3 regions of the Picosynechococcus sp. PCC 73109 genome follow, and region 1 is predicted to be linked to each of the others. Evidence: predicted binding sites of a transcription regulator. Region 1 holds the regulator's gene; each other region holds the start of a gene.
The links. Region 1 encodes NtcA, which controls nitrogen genes in cyanobacteria. Its sites were predicted from a motif close to TTTGTANCNNNNGNTACAAA; they were not measured.
Positions count from the first base shown of each region.

Region 2: a site for NtcA is predicted at 2,867-2,886, ahead of rpe (ribulose-phosphate 3-epimerase). Genes of this name have one in related genera too.
Region 3: a site for NtcA is predicted at 4,499-4,518, ahead of AWQ23_RS00840 (DUF4278 domain-containing protein). Genes of this name have one in related genera too.

Region 1 covers NZ_CP013998.1:1,783,594-1,790,428, forward strand. Annotated here, with positions in the region: gene AWQ23_RS08575 (DUF3084 domain-containing protein) at 1-1,250, opposite strand, end outside; gene ntcA (global nitrogen regulator NtcA) at 1,303-2,034, opposite strand; gene fabI (enoyl-ACP reductase FabI) at 2,315-3,091, shown strand; gene rsmH (16S rRNA (cytosine(1402)-N(4))-methyltransferase RsmH) at 3,162-4,034, shown strand; gene AWQ23_RS08595 (Uma2 family endonuclease) at 4,109-4,690, shown strand; gene AWQ23_RS08600 (Uma2 family endonuclease) at 4,691-5,284, opposite strand; gene AWQ23_RS08605 (class I SAM-dependent RNA methyltransferase) at 5,416-6,540, shown strand; gene AWQ23_RS08610 (serine/threonine-protein kinase) at 6,606-6,835, shown strand, end outside.
Region 2 covers NZ_CP013998.1:362,686-369,520, reverse strand. Annotated here, with positions in the region: gene AWQ23_RS01785 (B12-binding domain-containing radical SAM protein) at 1-211, shown strand, start outside; gene AWQ23_RS01780 (acetylornithine transaminase) at 301-1,557, opposite strand; gene AWQ23_RS01775 (TrkA family potassium uptake protein) at 1,803-2,804, shown strand; gene rpe (ribulose-phosphate 3-epimerase) at 2,925-3,614, shown strand; gene AWQ23_RS01765 (hypothetical protein) at 3,769-5,181, shown strand; gene psbU (photosystem II complex extrinsic protein PsbU) at 5,290-5,706, opposite strand; gene AWQ23_RS16125 (hypothetical protein) at 5,837-6,010, shown strand; gene AWQ23_RS01755 (peroxiredoxin) at 6,014-6,649, shown strand; gene lpxC (UDP-3-O-acyl-N-acetylglucosamine deacetylase) at 6,768-6,835, opposite strand, start outside.
Region 3 covers NZ_CP013998.1:154,435-161,269, forward strand. Annotated here, with positions in the region: gene ribH (6,7-dimethyl-8-ribityllumazine synthase) at 1-407, shown strand, start outside; tRNA gene AWQ23_RS00825 (tRNA-Gly) at 507-578, shown strand; gene AWQ23_RS00830 (transglycosylase domain-containing protein) at 781-3,168, shown strand; gene rppA (two-component system response regulator RppA) at 3,165-3,848, opposite strand; gene AWQ23_RS00840 (DUF4278 domain-containing protein) at 4,054-4,467, opposite strand; gene AWQ23_RS00845 (ATP-dependent Clp protease ATP-binding subunit) at 4,673-6,835, opposite strand, start outside.

The sequences.
Region 1 (6,835 bases):
TTGAGGGCTTCGACAAAATTGATAATGTGACCGACATTGCCATCTTTAACCTGGATATCTCCGAGAACCCCGGCTCGCCGCGCCCGGAATTGCGCTGCCCCCAACAGAAAATCCACTGGACGCCGGGCGGCACTAGGATTTTGCACACTGAGCTCCTCTAGGGACAAAGTGGCAATCACTTCCCCGGCACGAAAAACCTGCTCATTTAAAGTCACATCCGCAAATACTTGGACGGAACCTTCCCCCTGGAGGTAGTTCCCCGCTGCCAGGAGGCGCACCACGTAGTCCCGACCATCGGCAATTTGCCCTAGGAGTTGTTGCACTTGGGCATTGGTAATTTGCACCACCCGCGCCTCAAAGTCAGGATTAACGCCTCCGGTGGCAATGATCGCGTTGCGATTCGCTTCCCGGAGCAGCTGATCAACGGCTTGGCTGGCTGCTTTGGGATCAATAATCCGCACCACCCCAAAGGCTAAAACTTGCCCTGTCGTGAGGGCGACATTCCCACTCCGGAAATTGATGTAGTTGGCTTCAAGGATATCAATTTGCTGTTCTAGGGAGCCAATCTGATTTTCTAGGCCCGTGAGCACTTGATCCTTTTGGGCGATCGCCTGGTCGAGTTGGGCAATGCGACCATCGCGCTGGTTGATCTCGGCTTGGAGCTCACTTTGTTGGGCTTCTAGGGCTTCGATCTGCTGGGAGCGTTCCTCAACAATGGTGTTTTGTTGGTTAAGTTGGGCGCGGAGGGTTTCACTTTGGGCCTGGAGGCGATCGCGCTGTTGCCGCAAGGTCGTTTGCTCTGTGGTGAGCGCATTAATATCAGCCTGAAGTTCGCTGGCCTGTTCCCGAAAACCCGCCAGTTGCGTTTGGGCCGTTTCAAATTTTGCTTCAATTTCTTGTAAATCTTGTTCTGCTTCTAGGCGATCGTCCCTCGCGGCCTGTAACTCTTTTTCAATCTTTTCCTTTTCCGCCGTCACATCCATCAACTCTTGCCGCCGCTGGGCGAGGATTTCGTCCAACTGAAAAACTCCCTGGCGCAAGGACTTGCTCAAGCCAAACAATAACCCCAAGGTGCTGGCGGCGATCACTGTCCCCGTCATGACCGTGACGACCACCGCCGTCTGTTTTGGCCGCAGATTAAATAATGTAAGCCGCGCTTTGCCGACCTTACTACCAAGGCGATCGCCCAGTGCCGCCAGGATGCCCCCCAAGATTAAAACTGAAAAGATTAGTACAAAAGCACTGGTCATTTAACAAAAAGGTGACATCCAAACACACAAGTATGACTTCTCTACTTTAGCGTTAAGCGAACTGTTGACTCAGGTTTACGGGGTCATGGACGGTAATTTTTTTCTTATAAATCGAAATCATGTCCTGTTCCCGGAGTTCTCCCAGGAGGCGCGTTACTGTCACCCGTGTAGAACCAATTGCTTCGGCGATCGCCTGGTGGGACAGTTTGAGATCAATGCGAATCCCCTCATCGGTCGGCACCCCAAAATCTCGACAGAGAATTAACAAGAAACTCACCAGACGTGATCCCATATCCCGGTGGGCCAGGGTTTCAATCATCATCTCCGTTTGTAAAATCCGTGACGACAGCCCCTTTAGCATTAACATCGCCAATTCTGGGTGCTCATTAAGCGCCTTTTGCACCTGCTCAATGGGAGCCGATAACAGTTCTACAGGGGTAAAAGCCACTGCATGGTAAAAGCGATCCGACTTTTGTCCCGTGAGTAGCGATAAAACCCCAAAGACACTATTCTCCCGGAGTAGGGCCACCGTAATTTCTTCCCCCGCTTCATAGACCCGAGACAGCCGGACAGCCCCTTTCAGAAGAAAATAAACCCGTTCCGCTGGGTCCCCCGGAAAAAAGATCGTCTTGCCCCGGTCATAGTTCTCCACAACAGGTGGGAAGGGGCCACTGTGAAACTGACGAAACGCTGTCGCAAGGTCTGTAATTTGAGTCGCAGGTAGTTCAGGCACTGGATTGGCAGAAGAGAAAGGAGGTTGGTTGAAATCAGGGTTGTACATCATAGATTCTGTTGGGCAACAGTTCCCCACCGTGATGGGTGAAATATCAGCGCTCAGTGTGCAGAGACCATGAGCATTCCCCTTAAACTAAATCTTACTCTGGTATAGTATTTTGTACTTTTTGCTTCAAAATAATTATGGATTTCTGGGTTAGTTCCCAGGCATTTTGCAGAATTTTCCCTGATTTGCCCTAAAGTAGCCGTTTGCATCGGAGTCACCAGAGCGCGAAGATAATATACGCTGGCTTCTTGGCTTTAATTTTTTATACTTTTTGAGAACCCATATGCTTGATTTAACCGGAAAAAATGCCCTAGTCACTGGGATTGCAAATAATAAGTCCATTGCCTGGGGGATCGCCCAACAATTACATGCCGCCGGGGCGAATATTGGGGTTACCTATCTCCCCGATGATAAGGGACGGTTTGAGAAAAAAGTAGGTGAGCTTGTGGCGCCCCTCAACCCTTCTCTTTTCCTCCCCTGTAATGTGCAGGATGATGCCCAGGTGGATCAAGTGTTTGAGTCTGTCAAAAAAGAGTGGGGCAAGTTAGATATTTTGATCCACTGTCTTGCCTTTGCGAACCGCGAAGATTTGACGGGTGATTTTAGTGATACTTCACGGGATGGGTTTAATACGGCCCTTGACATTAGTGCCTATTCTTTAACGCGTTTGGCGCGGGGGGCGAAAACCGTGATGACCGAAGGGGGCGCCATTGTGACCCTGACTTATTTGGGTGGGGTGAAAGTCATCCCCAATTACAATGTGATGGGTGTGGCAAAGTCGGCCCTTGAAATGAGTGTGCGTTACCTAGCGGCAGACCTCGGCCCCAGTAATATTCGTGTGAATGCCATTTCGGCTGGCCCGATCCGGACTTTGGCTTCCTCGGCGGTGGGTGGCATTCTCGATATGATTCATCACGTGGAAGCAACGGCTCCTTTGCGCCGAACTGTAACCCAAAAGGAAGTGGGTAATGCGGCGGCGTTCCTCTGTAGTGATCTTTCGAGTGGGGTCACGGGTCAAGTGCTCTATGTGGATTCTGGCTACGAAATTATGGGGATGTAATGTCCTGTGGCGATCGCCCTTGGGTTCCCCCTCAGTGATAGGGGGATTTTGTTTTTTATTGGATGGATTCATGGCGGCAGAGTTTAAGCATATTTCGGTGTTGCGAGAAGAGTTGATAGCGGGCTTGGGAGTAAAACCAGGGGGGCATTACCTCGATGTAACCCTGGGGGGAGGTGGCCATACAGAATTGATTTTGCAACAATATCCCGATGTGCGGGTGACGGGGGTAGACCGGGATAGCCAGGCGATCGCCGCGGCGTCAGAACGATTAAAATCCTTTGGCGATCGCTTCCGGGCGGTGCGGTCAAATTTTGGCGAATATAATCCCCAAGGAGAAAAATTTGATGGGATTATCGCTGATCTTGGGGTGAGTTCGGTGCAATTTGATCAAGGCGATCGCGGCTTTAGTTTTCGTTTTGATGCCCCCTTGGATATGCGCATGGATCAACAACAGACATTAACAGCGGCGGATATTGTCAACACCTATGAGGAAAAGGCGTTGGCGAATTTATTCTATGAGTATGGTGATGAACGATTGTCACGACAAATTGCGAAAAAAATAGTCATGAAACGCCCGATTCAGACAACCAAAGAATTAGAAGAAATTGTGTTTTATACCTATCATCCCAAGGCCAGAAAAGCGAAAATTCATCCGGCAACAAGGGTCTTTCAAGCATTACGTATTGCCGTCAATGGTGAACTCGATGCGCTGCAATATCTATTAGTCAATGCCCCCCAATGGCTTAAACCCCAAGGCCGATTAGGGATTATTAGTTTCCATAGTTTAGAAGATCGTCTCGTCAAAAATGCCTTCCGGCAGCGGGACATTTGGCGGGTTCTAACAAAAAAGCCAATGGTTGCCAGTGAAACGGAAATTAACCAAAATCCCCGGGCACGATCCGCAAAGTTACGCTTTGCCGAGTTGAAAGAAATAGCAGAATAGGCGATCGCCTTTTTCTGAAACAGACAAGCTAAGCTGGATGCAGACAAAATTTTCTGTCGATGGGGTCTAGCGCAATGAATTTTACCCTCAGTCTTCCCGATACATGGCGACTCAATGGCGAACAATTCTTCGAGTTGTGCCAAAACAATCCGGACTGCCGTTTTGAACTCAGTACCCAAGGAGAACTAATTATCATGCCACCGACGGGCGGAGAAACTGGACGACGCAATATTAAGCTCTCTGCCCGCCTGGAAATATGGAGTACAACAAATCAACAAGGCGTTGCATTTGATTCTTCGACTTGCTTTAAGTTGCCCAATGGTGCCCATCGTTCTCCAGACGCCGCCTGGGTAAGCCGTCAGCGTTGGGATGCCCTCACCGCTACCGAAAAAGCGAAGTTTCCGCCCCTCTGTCCAGATTTTGTTGTGGAAATTCGTTCTCCGAGCGATCGCCTCCAAACCCTCCAAGAAAAAATGCAAGAATATCAAGATAATGGCGCAAAATTAGGCTGGCTGATTGATCCGACCACGGAGCGGGTAGAAATTTATCGAGAAAACCAAGCCCCAGAGATTCTAGAGCAACCGGATTGTCTTTCTGGGGAACAAGTTTTATTAGGCTTTGAACTCGATTTAAACCCCATTTGGCATCTGGATTGATTATTTCTGGGGATATTGGGCCGTAAAGGTCTGGATTGCGTCTAATCGCGACGACATCAACACACATTTTGCCAACAGTTCAAAGTCAAGATCTGGCAACAATTTACTTTTGGGTAAAGCTTGGTAGGTATTTTCTTCGAGGACATAAATTGAAAATTTTTCCGCTTGCCACAGCCAAACTTCCTGAATGCCGAGGCGTTGATATTTTTCGAGTTTCTGGGGACTACCGCTGGTGACATTGACTTCAATGGCGAGATCGGGATGCTCTTTTTGTTCACCGAGATAATAGGATTCATCTGGTTCAAAGGAAACGGATTTTTCTCGCGAGACACGGGGGGCACTCCCGACAGGATAAAATTCGATACCTTGACTAAACAAATATAGTTCTACGAGAAAGCCGATAATGGTTTTGATGGATTCGTGGTATTCCCCCAGGGTCATCAGTTCAATTACTCCGTCTAGGTAGGTGATCCGCAGGCTGGCAGCTTGACCGATCGCCGTTTGGATCGCCTGGAATTCTTCCCAACTGTAGCGGCCAGGGAGGATTAAGCTTTGGCTTTCGGTGAGGACGGGTCGGCTCGTGGCAACGGTCATAAAATCGTCCCTCGTGCTGGGTGATGGTATGTTCTATCCTACCGAATTCGGATTAGGAAAAAGGCGATCGCCCCATCCCTTACACTGGGGGATAATCTTTCCGGCAAACAATTTCAGGCGACAGATATAGAATGCAAACCTATTTTGCAACGGTAGCCCAGGGCATCGAAGAGCTTGCGGCCCAGGAACTGATAAACCTCGGTGCCCAGGTGGTGAAAACAGAATATTGCGGGGTCTCTTTTCAAGGCGATCGCCAATTGTTATACAAGGTTAATCTCTGGTCACGGTTAGCGTTTCGGGTGTTGGTGCAAATTAGAAAAGTCAAAGCATTTACGGCGAAGGAACTCTATCGCGGTGTGCAAAGCATTGACTGGTCTGAATACCTCGTCCCCAACCAAACCATTGCCGTCACCTGTACCGGTAAAAATAAAAATCTCAATCACAGCCATTTCACGGCCCTCCAAGTGAAAAACGCGATCATCGATCAACAGCGGGATCAATTTGGCGATCGCTCCAGTGTCAATGTCGAAGATCCTGACGTCTTGATCAATGCCCACATTCGGGACAATCGCTGTACCCTTAGCCTCGACAGTTCCGGTCACAGTTTGCACCGTCGGGGTTATCGGCCCGCCATGGGAAAAGCACCCCTCAAGGAAAATTTTGCGGCTGGTCTCCTGGATCTCGCCGAATGGACACCGGATCTGCCTCTGGTTGATCCCCTCTGTGGTTCTGGCACTTTTGTCATCGAAGCAGCCCTAAAAAGTTTAAACTTTGCCCCCGGTCTCTTCCAGGGGGATTTTGGGTTTCAGCATTGGCAGGATTTTGATGCTGAGCTTTGGCAAACTCTCCTCAACGAGGCCGAATATGCGACCAAAGACCAACTGCAACAGCCAATCATTGGCCAAGACCGCGATCAAGAAGTGATTCAACAGGCCTGGACGAATGCGGAAAATTGTGGGGTTGCCGACCATATCCAACTGGCTTGTCGGGAATTAGAACAAGTAGAAGCCCCCGCCGACCGTGGCGTGATTATCTGCAATCCGCCCTATGGCCATCGTCTCGGTGCCGATGAAGATTTGGGACTGCTTTATAAACGCATTGGCGATATTTTCAAACAGCGATTTAAGGGCTGGACGGGCTATATTCTTACGGGCAATGCAGAATTGGCGAAACGGGTCGGGCTGCGGGCATCGCGGCGCTTTGTGGTCTATAACGGTGGCTTGGAATGCCGCCTGCTGAAATACGAACTCTACTAAAGGGTTCTCTGTTAGGATGGGGGGCAAATTGACGCTCTTTTTTCACCTCATTTTTAAACCTTGGCATGGAGATCCTCTGCACCCGTCCCGGATGTCACCATCCCCAAAATCATTTTAGTGATCTCGATGATCCAACCCACCTAAAAACAGCCCAGCAGAAGTATTGCACCAGTTGCGGGATGCATTTAATTTTGGGTGGCCGCTACCTTCCCCAAAAACTTCTCGGTCAGGGGGGCTTTGGGACGGCTTTTTTGGCGCGCGATCGCTATACGCCGACCATGCGCCTGTGCGTGGT
Region 2 (6,835 bases), 1.4 Mb from region 1:
CATTAAACGGGATACCCGCTGGCGCTTCTGGCACCATTTATTTGGTATTTTGCGCCACAATCCGGCAGTTTTTGAGCATTACCTCACCCTCTGCGCCCACAACGAGCATTTCCTGGAATATCGCCAGATCGTCAAAGACAGCATCGAAACCCAGTTAACGGAATTTTTAGAACAGGAAGAAACCTCTACTCCCACCCCCGTTACGGTGTAATTCCCACTGGGCCAAGCATGTAAAAATAAAACTCCCCGATTTTTTAACAATGGGGGAGCTTTTTATTGCTTTGGGCAGGATAAAGAAATTTAGAGAGCCATGGCAGCGAGGGTCTGGTCTAAAAGGGCGATCGCCTCATTGATTTCTGCGGCGGAAACAATCAGAGGCGGCACAAATCGGATTACCTTCGGGCCAGCGGGAGCCAACAGTAAACCCTTTTCCATCGCTGCTTTGACCACTTCAATGGAGGTGAGTTCGAGGTCTGCTTTAATTTCCATACCATTGATCAAACCCCAGCCCCGGACATCGCTGAAGTAGGGATATTTTTCGGCCAGGGTCTTTAAGCCCGCCCGGAGCTGCTCCCCACGGGCGTTGACATTTTCGAGTAGGTTTTCCTGTTCGAGGGTTTCAACCACCGCTAGGGCCGCCGCACAGGAGAATGGGTTACCGCCAAAGGTGCTGGCGTGTTCCCCAGGGTTAAAGACCGCACAGGAATCCTTGCACATCATCGCGCCAATGGGGATTCCTCCTGCTAATCCCTTCGCACTGGTGAAAATATCCGGTTCAATGCCGAGGTTTTCGTAGCCCCAGTATTTGCCAGTTCTCCCAACGCCAACTTGCACTTCATCGAGGACAAGGAGAATTCCGTTTTCGTCACAAATGCGCCGCACTGCTTGGAAATATTCCACATCACCAGGCCGGACGCCCCCTTCTCCCTGGAGGGCTTCGAGCATAATGGCGGCGACGCGGCGGTTCCCTTCATCGATGTCGGTGATCGCTTCTTCGAGGGCGCGAATGTCGTTGTAGGGCACGTAGGCAAACCCATCGGGGAGCGGGTCGAAATGTTTTTGGTATTTGGGTTGTCCGGTGGCGGTAATCGTTGCAAGGGTACGCCCATGGAAGCTCGATTTCGCCGAAAGGATCACGGGTTGTTCGAGGAAATCTGAGACGGTATGGGCATATTTACGGACTAATTTAATTGCTGCTTCGTTGGCTTCGGCCCCGGAGTTACAGAAAAAGACTTTATCGGCACAGGAATGTTCGACGATCCACTGGGCTAAAGCACCTTGCTCTGGGATGTAGTAGAGGTTAGAAATATGGTGCAGTTTTTGAATCTGCGCACTGACCGCTTGGATCAGGGCTGGGTGGGCATGGCCCAGGGTGCAGGTGGCAATGCCTGCGACAAAATCGAGATAACTTTTCCCTTCGGTATCCCACAGACGACATCCTTCCCCCTTGGCGATCGCCACCGGAAAGCGCCCATAGGTATGCATCACATACTGATCGAACTGAGTTGGGTTAAAGCTTTGGGCTGGGGAATGGTTCAGTAGCGTTTGGGGACTCACGGGTTACTCCTCTTCGATGGCGAGACTCAAAGTTAAATTTCAGTTTAGCCAATGGGTAATCTTTTTTGCTAAATACAAGGGGGGAATGAGCTAAAGAAATTCTATGTTTTTTTAGCTTCCTACGGGTCGGCTGAAATTGTCTGCAACTTTCCTTACAAACATCAGACTTATCTTGAGGTTCATCGGTGTACAGCATTGAGCAAAAATATAGACGCCTCAGGGGGCAACTGCAATTGGGTCTGCTGATGCTTGTGGCGCTGTTTCTGCTGGGGACAAGTTGGTTTATTGTCGTGGAGCAGTGGTCATGGGTAGATGCGGCCTACATGACGATGATCACCTTAGCCACGGTGGGCTTTGGGGAAATTCATCCCCTAGGCGATCGCTCTCGGATATTCACCATTATTCTGATTTTTTTGGGCTTGATTGCGGTTGGTTATATCGTCAACCGTTTCATCGAAGCAATGATTAGCGGCTATTTTCAGGAGATAAAAAAATTGAAACAGTATCAGCAGCAAATTAGTCGTCTCAATAACCATTACATTGTTTGTGGCCTCGGTCGCACAGGGCAGCAGGTGGCCCGGGAATTTCTCGCCGAAAATATTCCCTTTGTCGTCATTGACCAAGATCCCGACATTATCGAAGCCGCTCAGGATCAAGGCTACATTTGCATCCAAGGAGATGCCACCCTCGATCAACATCTCCATGAAGCGAAAATCGACCGGGCAACTTGTTTGGTGGCGGCCCTCAGCTCCGATGCAGAAAATCTCTATACGGTACTCTCTGCCAAAACATTGAATCCAAAAATTCGGGCGATCGCCAGGGCCAGTACCGAAGAAGCCGTGGAAAAATTACGCCGTGCCGGAGCCGATGCCGTTGTTTCTCCCTACATTACCGGGGGACGTCGCCTGGCCGCCGCTGCCCTTAGACCCCAGGTTATGGATTTTGTTGATGGCATTTTGACTGGCGCAGAACGGTCTTACTACCTCGAAGAAATCCGTGTGGATAGCAATTGCGGCGGTTACATTGGCAAAAGCCTCAGTGAAGCTCGACTCAGGGTACAGTCCGGCGCCCTCGTCCTCGCCATTCGCCGTCAAGATGGCAGCCTTATTCCTGGGCCGACGGGTGATACCTTACTGTTATCTGGGGACTTTTTAATTTGTATGGGCACAGCTGAACAACTGCGTAAATTAAATAGTATTTTGATCCCTGTACAAACCGATGGGCCTCTACGCCCCCCCCAGCGCTAGGTCAGTGTTTCCTGAAACAATGCTCCACCCAGGCTAGGCCACAAAAAATATTGATACAAACTTTTGTTAATATTGATACCAACTTAGAATTCTTGAGATAATAAGAGGAATCCACCCACCATGACTGACAAGAAAATTGTAGTTTCCCCGTCCATTCTTTCAGCGGATTTTAGCCGCCTTGGTGAAGAAATTAAAGCAGTCGATGAGGCTGGCGCTGATTGGATCCACGTCGATGTCATGGATGGTCGTTTTGTCCCGAATATCACCATTGGGCCGTTAATCGTTGAGGCGATTCGTCCCTACACCAAAAAGCCTTTGGATGTGCATTTGATGATCGTTGAGCCGGAAAAATACGTGGCAAATTTTGCTAAAGCTGGCGCTGACATTATCTCCGTCCACGCCGAACACAATGCGTCTCCCCATCTCCACCGCACCCTCTGCCAGATTCGTGAACTGGGTAAAAAATCTGGGGTTGTGCTGAATCCTTCTACGCCCCTTGACATCATTGAGCACGTCCTTGATGTTTGTGACCTGATTTTGATCATGAGCGTAAACCCTGGGTTCGGCGGCCAAAGCTTCATTCCTTCGATGGTAAACAAGATTGAAAAACTCCGGGCCATGTGTGATGAGCGCGGCCTGGATCCTTGGATTGAAGTCGATGGTGGGATCAAGCCTGCTAATGCGTGGCAAGTGATTGATGCGGGTGCGAATGCGATTGTTGCAGGCTCTGCTGTTTTCAAAGCCCCCAGTTATGCTGAGGCGATTGAAGGGATTCGTAACAGTAAGAAATCAGAAGCGGTTGCGGCCTAGGACATCCCCCTAAATCCCCCTTCAAAGGGGGACTTCACACCAAAATTACTTCACAATAAATAATTGGGGAAAGACGAAACTGTTTTTCCCTATTTTTGTGGCCAAGGGAGTCTGGTGGCATAATCGAAATGCTCCCCTCCAGAATGGTTGTGCTGTGAAAGAGTCGGATTTGCGTCGATTGGCGGAACAGGGAAATCCCCAGGCGATCGCCCAGGTGTTAAGGCAAGCGTTTCAACCCCACCAGATCCGGGTGATGCTCAAACGAGTGACTGATAAGCACCTCAAAATTCAACTCGAAGGTTTTAATGTCCCCGACCAGGCGATCGCCAAACAAATCCTTACCCCTTGGCAGAAAATCTGGGAGCACACGATCACAGAAACCTTTACTGTTGAAGGTATTCGATTTGGGGAAGTTACCCCCGACTGGGAATGGACAATTGTAGCGGGCTTACTCTCCCCAGCCGAACGGGAACCCTCCCCGGAAGCACTCAGTGCCCAAGAATCACCTAAAAAGGCAGCCCTCAAAAACGATGATCTCACCCTGAAACTCCGGCAGCTACTCGCTGCTTATCTATGGAGTATCAAAGTTACCCCTTCTGCTGGGGCCTTGGTGATCAAGTTAACGGTCATTGACCAGCGCGATCGCCAAGATTATTGCCAGATTATCCAGCAGGCTTTGCAGCATTTCTCCCTGGACGATGTCGAAAAAGTTTACCTCAATGTCTACCATCGCCAGCAACGACAATACCTCCTCAAAACCTGTTTTTCTCTCCATGGTGCTCTGCCGTCCCAAATCCCCAACCAGCGCCCCCGGTCACGGCAACTGCCTCCGGATACCCCCCAGGCGCTCCTCATTGGCGGTAGTCTGGGTCTGATTCTCTTTTTGCTGCCCCCCAGTCGCTTTATTCTGAATACCTTTCTCACCCTCGTCCATGAAATTGGTCACGCGATCGCCTTTTGGCTGTTTGGCTATCCCGCTGTGCCGAGTTTTGACTTTATCTTTGGGGGTGGAATTACCCTCGCCCTCGGCCGCGCCAGCATTATTTTGTGGCTACTCTACGGGGCGATCGCCTATCTCGCTTGGCAATACCGTCGCAATCGCGGCACCCTAATCACCTTGGCAGGTCTGACTCTCCTGCAAATCCTTTTGATCCTGACGGGTTGGGATCAAATCGCCATTATCGCCATGGGCCATCTCTTAGAAATTGCCGCCGTCTTTATTTGCTTGTACTTTGCCCTCGGCAAATATTTTTGCCATGTCTCCGGTGAACAAACTCTCTATGCCCTGTTGGCCAGTTTTAGCTTTCTGGAAAATGGTGCCTTTTTCGGGCAGCTTATGACCAGCGAAACGTTCCGTATTGCCTACCGGGTCGGGAAAGGGGGCCTCCTCGACCATGACCTGGTGCGTCTGACCCAAGATTTTTTCGCGATGTCCCTGTCAACCCTGGCGGGTTGCTTTCTGCTGCTGACTCTCCTCGCGCCCGTGCTGGCCTTTGGGGCATTTTATTGGGAATCCCGCTGGGTACCTCAGTTTTATCGACTGTGCCAACCGAGCCCCAAACCTTAAAAATTGCCGTAAAAAAACCTATCCCTCAGGAATAGGTTAATTGCCATTAAAAATTTAGGTTTGACTTACAAACATCTTCCTAAACGCATCAAGATTTCGTTTGTATTTTTAATAGTCACCGGTGTTTAGACGTTGGTCACCATCAATAAACACATCGGCAGGCGGTGTTACAGTGAAACGCTCCAAATTTTCCTCTAACCGTGCCAGTTGCTTTTCGCTGAGGTCGGGGATATTCAATACATCTTCAACGCTGTCATAGGGGGCATTTTCGATGATGCGTTTGGCCAACGTGGGATAAAATCCACGGAGCTCGCGGAAAAGACGGACGCTGGCGTTGTTTAGGTCGATTTTCTTGCCATATTCTGACTCAAGCACCTTGTCAGCGGGATTAACACGCTCACCGAGCACGGCTGCAGAAACAAAGCCATTGCTTAAATCGAGGGCTTGGGCTTGGGGCTGAACGCTAAAGAACGCGCAACCGAACATGAGGACGAGCCCCATTAATGCACTCACAACTCTACTCATTATGATTGATTCCTCCTAGGCTTTTCCCAGCTTTTTTTGATGATTCTTAGATTTATGTAAAATACCAAGCTTCAGGCGGCCTGAAACTACTAACGTAAAAAATTCTGGCTTATTATTTCATTTTTCCGGCTTGATTGTCACCCTCGGCTTTTTTGATTTTGAAGAATGGCAACAAAAGTTAATAAATATTGCGCTGTGTGACGGCAGCTTATCATTTTCCGGTGGCGATCGCCTCCCTTGGCATCTTCCCAGGGAGATGGGCCATAATGATCCTTTGGTAGTTTATTTAACATCAGGAGTTTAGTTTATGTCTCTCCGGTTAGGCGATGTGGCCCCCAACTTTACCCAAGATTCCACCATTGGGGAAATTGATTTTTACGATTGGGCCGGCGACAGTTGGGTTGTTTTGTTTTCTCACCCCGCTGACTTTACCCCCGTGTGCACCACCGAATTGGGCGAAGTGGCTCGGTTAAAGGGAGAGTTTGAAAAGCGCAATGCTAAGGTAATTGCCCTCAGCGTTGATGACACGGCCTCCCACAATGGCTGGGTGGGTGACATTGACGAAACCCAGGGGTGCGCTGTCAATTACCCGATTTTGTCCGACGCAGATCAGAAGGTCGCTACCCTCTACAATATGATCCACCCCAATGCCAACCCGAAGGTGACGGTGCGGACAGTTTTTGTCATTGATCCTGAGCGGAAGGTACGTTTAACCATTACCTATCCCCCCAGCACTGGTCGGAATTTCCAAGAAATTTTGCGGGTTTTGGATTCGCTGCAACTCACAGACAACTACAGCGTAGCGACCCCTGTCAACTGGCAGGATGGTGAAGATGTCGTGGTTTCTCCGGCAATCTCCACTGAGGATGCGAAGGTGAAGTTTCCAAAGGGCGTTAAGGAAATCAAGCCTTATCTCCGTATGACCCCCCAACCGAATAAGTAGAGCCTCAAGTCCTAGGGGCTGGCAATCTCCGAAAAAGGCGATCACCAGCCCAAAAAAATAGCAATACGGGTCAAACTATTGGCGTTATCCTTCACCCAATAGCAGCTTGATTAGAATTTTAGAAAAGCGTTGCCTGTAAGGTTTTAGCAAGCTGGGTATGGAGTTTATGGCTTGCTTTATAGGCCA
Region 3 (6,835 bases), 1.4 Mb from region 1:
TCAATGACCTGGTAACAAGCAAGCTCCTCGCAGGCTGCCAAGACTGTCTCCGTCGCCATGGAGTCAATACTGATCCAGAAGGAGCGCAAATCGATTACATTTGGGTGCCCGGCTGTTTTGAAATTTCCCTAGTCGCCAAAAAACTGGCTGATTCTGGTAAATACGATGCCATCATTTGTCTTGGGGCGGTGATTCGGGGCGATACTCCCCATTTTGATTACGTTGCGGCTGAAGTTTCCAAGGGAGTTGCGGCGGCGGCATTCCAAACGGGCGTACCGGTTATTTTTGGCGTCCTGACCACAGATACCATGCAGCAGGCCCTCGAACGGGCCGGGATTAAGAATAATCTCGGTTGGGGCTACGCTCTCAGTGCTTTAGAAATGGCGAGTCTGATGGGAAAAATTTAAGCTTTGGGGCGATCGCCAACGGGATCTCAAAAAAAATCAATGAGACCCTTGACATCTTCGTTTTTTCTTGGCATAGTTGTATACGTGCTCAGCACGCAAGCGGGTATAGCTCAGCGGTAGAGCGTCACCTTGCCAAGGTGAATGTCGCGCGTTCGAATCGCGTTACCCGCTTAACTAAAAAACTAATCAAACAATAAAATAACCTCATCATTCGCCCTGGTACAATCGTTGCGATTTGCTATAGACTGTCTGGAATATTCGAGCACATTTGTTAAACTGGCTCCGAATCAAAGACCGCGATGCATCATAATCTATCGCTTAATTCGAGCCATGCTTAGAGGATTTCGGCGTGTTTAATTTTGTCAGAAAGTCAGTGTCTCAACCCCTAGAAGACAACACCAATCAATTGCAGAGTGGGTCACAACCTGGGGCTAGCTCTGACCATGACTTACAAGGTGCTGAAAGGGTGGCCATGGGCGAGGGAGAATTACCACAAACCACTACAGATAACGGCGCATCATCCCAAAAACCACAGCGAAAATCAAAAAGACGACGTTGGCGGCTTTGGCTATTGGCGGGACTTGTGCTTGGGGTTGGCAGCGGCAGTTTTCTCATCTACCGGGGCTGGCAGGAACTAGAGGCACTGGTGCCGGAAAATGTCGATGAAATCTTAATTTATACACGTCCTGGCACCCTTACCATTCAAGCAGCAGATGGCAGTGTCATTGAAGAGGTGGGGCCTGTTTCCCATGACCGGGTCAAAATCTGGGCCGTACCAACGACTTTAACCGAGGCGTTTATTGCCAGTGAAGACCGACGCTTCTATGAGCATTTTGGGGTGGATTTACAGGGGGTCGCACGGGCCGCCTACATGAACTTTCGGGCAGGCAGAGTCGTAGAAGGGGGCAGTAGCATTACGCAGCAGGTGGCGCGTATTGTCTTTTTGAACCAGGAAATGACCCTAGCGCGTAAGGTCAAGGAAATGCGCTTGGCAACAAAATTAGAAGAACAGTTCTCCAAGGAGCAAATCCTAGAAAGTTATCTAAATTTAGTTTATCTAGGCTCCGGGGCCTATGGTGTCTCGGATGCGGCTTGGGTTTATTTTGGTAAAAATTTAGAAGAATTGACCCTAGGGGAAACGGCGATGATTGCGGGTTTAGCGCCAGCCCCCAGTTTATATTCACCGTTTGTGAATCTCCAGGCGGCGACAGTACGGCGGGATCAGGTGCTAGAGCGGATGTGGGAAGAGGGTTATATTTCCCAGACCGAGTATGAAACGGCGATCGCCACCCCCATTGAAACGAATCGGCAAACGCCCCAACGTTTACTGCGCAAATACCCCTATTTTGCTGATTATGTGAAGGCAGAACTGAAACGGTACCTTTCCCCAGAGCAGTTGGAAACGGGCAGTTTTGTCATTGAAACGACCTTAAATCCTCAATGGCAGGAGTGGTCAGAGGCGGTTGTGGCGGAAGGAATTACGAACTACGGACGTTACCAACGCTTTGAACAGGCGGCGATGGTGAGCATCGATCCCCGCAGTGGCCAGATTAAAACGATGGTTGGGGGTTTAGATTTTGAAAATAATCAATATAACCGCGTCACCCAAGCCCAACGGCAACCTGGTTCAACCTTCAAAATGTTTGTCTATGCAGCGGCGATCGCCTCTGGGATGTCTCCCAATGCAACCTACGTTGACCAAGAATTTGCCATTGATGGCTACCGTCCGAAGAACTATTCCGGTACCGTCAGCAATCAAGCCGTTTCCCTCACAGAAGCCCTGACAAAATCGATCAACACCATCGCCTTGAGTGTGATGCTTGATGTGGGTTGGGACCCGATCATTAATCTCGCCCACCGCATGGGTGTTGAATCGGAGATGAAGCCCACCTATTCCTTAGCTCTGGGAGCCTGGGAAGTAAATTTACTAGAGCTAACCGCCGCCTATGGCACCCTCGCAAATGGTGGCGCTTATCAGCCTGTGTATGGCATTAGTCGAATTCTTGATCGCAATGGCAAGGTCGTTTACCAAGCGAACCGCAAACCGATCCAAGCTATCGATTCTGATAGTGCCGCCATCATGACCTATATGCTGCGCAATGTCGTGAGTAGCGGTACTGGCAGCCAAGCAAATATTGGTCGTCCAGTAGCCGGGAAAACAGGCACCTCCGATCAGGCGCGAGACCTATGGTTTATTGGTTACATCCCCCAAATGGTAACAGGGGTTTGGCTCGGCAATGACGATAATAAACCCACCTGGGGAGCCAGTAGTACAGCGGCGCGCCTTTGGGGTGATGCAATGCGTCAAATTGCGGCGGCCATGACGGTGGAAGACTTTCCCAAATTACCAAATTTGAATAATCGCGTCGGTTCTATTGCCGCAGAACCAATCCAAGGGGGCGCGAAAAAAACGAAGGTCGTTGCCACAGATACAGAAGAAAAAACCAGCACCACAAATTCAGAAGCACAAGAGACCACGGAAGCATCCTCTGATGAGCGCCCAACCCCAGAGGCAGCGGCGACAACACCGACGAACAATGATAATAAAGCTGTGGTCGACAATGAAATTAAACCCCCAGCACCGGCCTTTGACTTCACTGATCCGGCGGATACTGTGCCTCCCCTTGCCCCCGTACCGAGTAATAATCGACCTGCATCCACCGCAACGCCACCGAGTCCGCCTGCGGCCCCAAGACCAGCTCCTACGAATGTTGATGTGCCGGCTCCCCCTGTCATTCAAAAGAAGGAAACAGCTCCCTAGGTATTCTGCTCGCCAAAGTAATATCCTTTTCCGTAAATGGTGTGGATTAGAGGGCGATCGCCTTTTGCTTCCACCTTACGCCGCAGCAAGCGTACCAGGGCCGCTAAAACATTACTGCTGGGGGATTCATCGCCATCTTGCCAGAGGTGTTGATAAATTTGCTCGTGGGTCAGGAGTTGAGCTGGGTGCTCCATAAAATAGCTCAGGAGTTGCAACTCCCGATCCGAGAGACGGATGGCCCGGCCAGCACGGTAGGCCATTTGGTTGGCGATATCTAATTCGAGATCGGCAATCTTTAAACGATTAGGTGGCTCTCCCCCAGGCGATCGCCTTAATAACGCCCGCACCCGGGCCAGCAGTTCCCGCAACTCAAAGGGCTTGACTAAATAATCATCAGCACCAGCATCCAGACCAGAAACCCGGTCGTCCACCGTATCCTTGGCCGTTAAAAATAAAATAGGCGTTGTGCGGCCTAGCGATCGCACCCGTTGGCAGATTTCAACCCCCGAATATTGCGGCAACATCCAATCCAAAATCAGTAGATCATACTCTTGATCGCAGGCCAGTTCTAACCCCTGCTGGCCAGTTTCTGCCAATGCTACGGTATGCCCTTCCCGTTGGAGCACTTGGCTAAGGGCGCCCCGTAATTCCCGTTCATCGTCTACCAACAAAATGCGCATGGTTACTTCCAAAACACCTTGATTCCCATTATTCCCGAAGAAGGAAACCTGACCCAAGGCGATCGCCGACCATTTTCCCAATAAAAAAGGAAGCAGCTTCCATCCACTTCCAACGAATACTCATTATTCTTACTGTTACGACTACTGGGGAGATTTACCTTGTTCTCTCACCAGAGTCAGAAAGAGTTTAAATCAAAATCACAACTTACACCGAGGATAAAGCGTTAGATTCCTGTTGCAGCAGGGTAATCAGTTGTTCGTCCCCCTGAGCTTGGGCCGTGCGGATCCGCCGTTCTAAGCTGCGACGCATATTTTCTAAGTGCACACGCCGGGCATCTTGACCCATTAATTTAGAGAGCTGTGGGACTCGTACCGGACAAGCTGCAGCGGCCGCTTCCTGTTGCTGTTGGGCCGTCGCTTTAACCACAGGTTGCTGAATCGCGTAGGTGCCACCCCGATAGTGGAGGAGTACTGACTCAACATCCGGACGATCAACTGTTTGCGTTACACAGTGTCGCCGCACCGTTTGTCCACGATAACGACCTAAGATATCCCCTTCCGTCACTTCTAAGGTTGCGGGAAGAGAATCATAGGAAACACCACGATATGTCAATTTCATAGAGATTTCCTCACTGTGCCTCAAAACTTTTTCTGTAACTATTGTTACATTAATCCCTAAATTTTCTCGAAAAAATCAGAAAAACTTAAGGATTCTACTTAGATTGCGTATAACCAAACCACAAAAAAGGAGCCCGAAAGCTCCTCTTGGCATCTTAGGTTTTAATTAACGTTAGGGTTATCGACAGGCTATAGATTGGTCACAGTTAACCAGGTTGCTTGGCTAATTCCAAAGGTTTTGCTGCTTTACTGACGGCCACTTTACCTTCTTCATTGATGTCGACGATCGCCGTATCACCAGAACCAACGCGGCCAGAAAGAATTTCCTCAGCGAGGACATCCTCTAACAGACGCATAATCGCGCGACGTAATGGACGGGCACCATAGGATGGGTTGTAGCCTTCTTCTACGAGTCGCTCCTTAAACTTGTCGGTAACTTGCAACTCAATTTCCTGCTCAGTCAGGCGCTTGAAGACGTCCTTAAGGAGGATTTCGGAGATTTCTTTAACCTCTTCTTTGTTGAGTTGACGGAAGACAATAATCTCATCGAGACGGTTGAGGAACTCTGGACGGAAGTATTGCTTGAGTTCTTCGTTGACCAGGGAACGGATCCGGTTGTACTGGGATTCTGCCGCATCTTCGCCAAATTCGAAGCCGAGGCCACCGCCACCCTTTTCAATGACCTTAGAGCCAATGTTGGAGGTCAAGATAATCAAGGTGTTCTTGAAGTCCACGGTGCGTCCCTTCGCGTCGGTCAAGCGTCCATCTTCAAGGATTTGCAGCAGCATGTTGAAGATGTCGGGGTGCGCTTTCTCGATTTCGTCAAAGAGAATGACTGTGTAAGGACGACGACGAACGGCTTCGGTTAACTGACCCCCTTCGTTATAACCGACGTATCCGGGAGGGGAACCAATCAGTTTAGAAACAGTGTGCCGCTCCATGAATTCAGACATGTCGAGGCGAATCATCGCATCTTCAGAACCGAAGAAGTAGGCAGCTAAAGCCTTGGTTAATTCGGTTTTACCAACCCCAGTGGGGCCAGAGAAGACGAAGCTGGCAATGGGACGGTTGGGGTTTTTCAAGCCAACACGGGCCCGACGAATGGCGCGGGATACAGCTTTAACGGCATCTTCTTGACCAATGAGCCGCTGGTGCAGGGTATCCTCCATGTTGAGGAGCTTGGTGGATTCGCTCTCGGTGAGTTTGTTGAGGGGAACCCCTGTCCAAGAGGCGACGATGTGGGCGATTTCTTCAGCATCAACCACGGCATCGATGTCGCTATTTTTCTCTTTTTGGCTGGCGGCGATCGCCCGAATTTCGGTTTTGATTTCCATTTCGCGATCGCGCAGTTCACCCGCTTTATCAAAGTCTTGGGAGCGTACCGCTTCATCCTTTTGTTTCAGGACATCGCGCAATTCTTTATCGAGTTCCTTGGCTTCGGGGGGCAGTTGGGAATTGATCAACCGGACACGGGAACCCGCTTCATCGATTAAGTCAATGGCTTTGTCGGGTAAGAAGCGATCGCTTATATAACGGTCGGCTAATTTTGCCGCTGCATCAAGGGCTTCATCTAAAATTTTAAGCTTGTGGTGCTGTTCATAGCGTTCCCGCAGACCAAAGAGAATCTCAATGGTTTCTTCGACGGAAGGTTCACCGACCATTACGGGCTGGAAACGCCGCTCAAGGGCCGCATCCCGCTCAATGTGCTTGCGATATTCATCAAGGGTGGTGGCACCGATACATTGCAGTTCACCACGGGCGAGGGCAGGCTTGAGGATATTGGCGGCATCGATCGCCCCTTCCGCAGCACCCGCACCGATTAGGGTATGAACTTCGTCAATCACCAGGATCACATTCCCGGCTTGGCGAATTTCGTCCATGATTTTTTTGAGGCGTTCTTCAAATTCACCCCGGTATTTCGTGCCCGCAACCAGCAAACCAATGTCGAGGGTGACAACGCGCTTTTCTTCGAGGATGTCAGGCACATCCCCATTGGAAATTCTTTGGGCAAGACCTTCGGCGATCGCCGTTTTCCCGACCCCTGGTTCGCCAATCAGTACCGGATTATTTTTCGTGCGGCGACCAAGGATTTGAATTACCCGTTCAATTTCATTTTGACGACCAACGACGGGATCAAGCTTACTGTCTTTGGCTAATTGTGTCAGATTCGAGCCAAACTCATCTAAGGTCGGTGTCTTATTACTCCGGGAAGAACCGCCACCCGCTGCGACTTCTGCGGTCTCACCGAGCATCCGGATTACCTGGGTACGTACCTTGGAGAGGTCAACCCCTAAATTTTCGAGGACTCTGGCAGCAACTCCTTCCCCTTCACGGATTAAGCCTAGTAACAAATGCTCCGTACCAATATA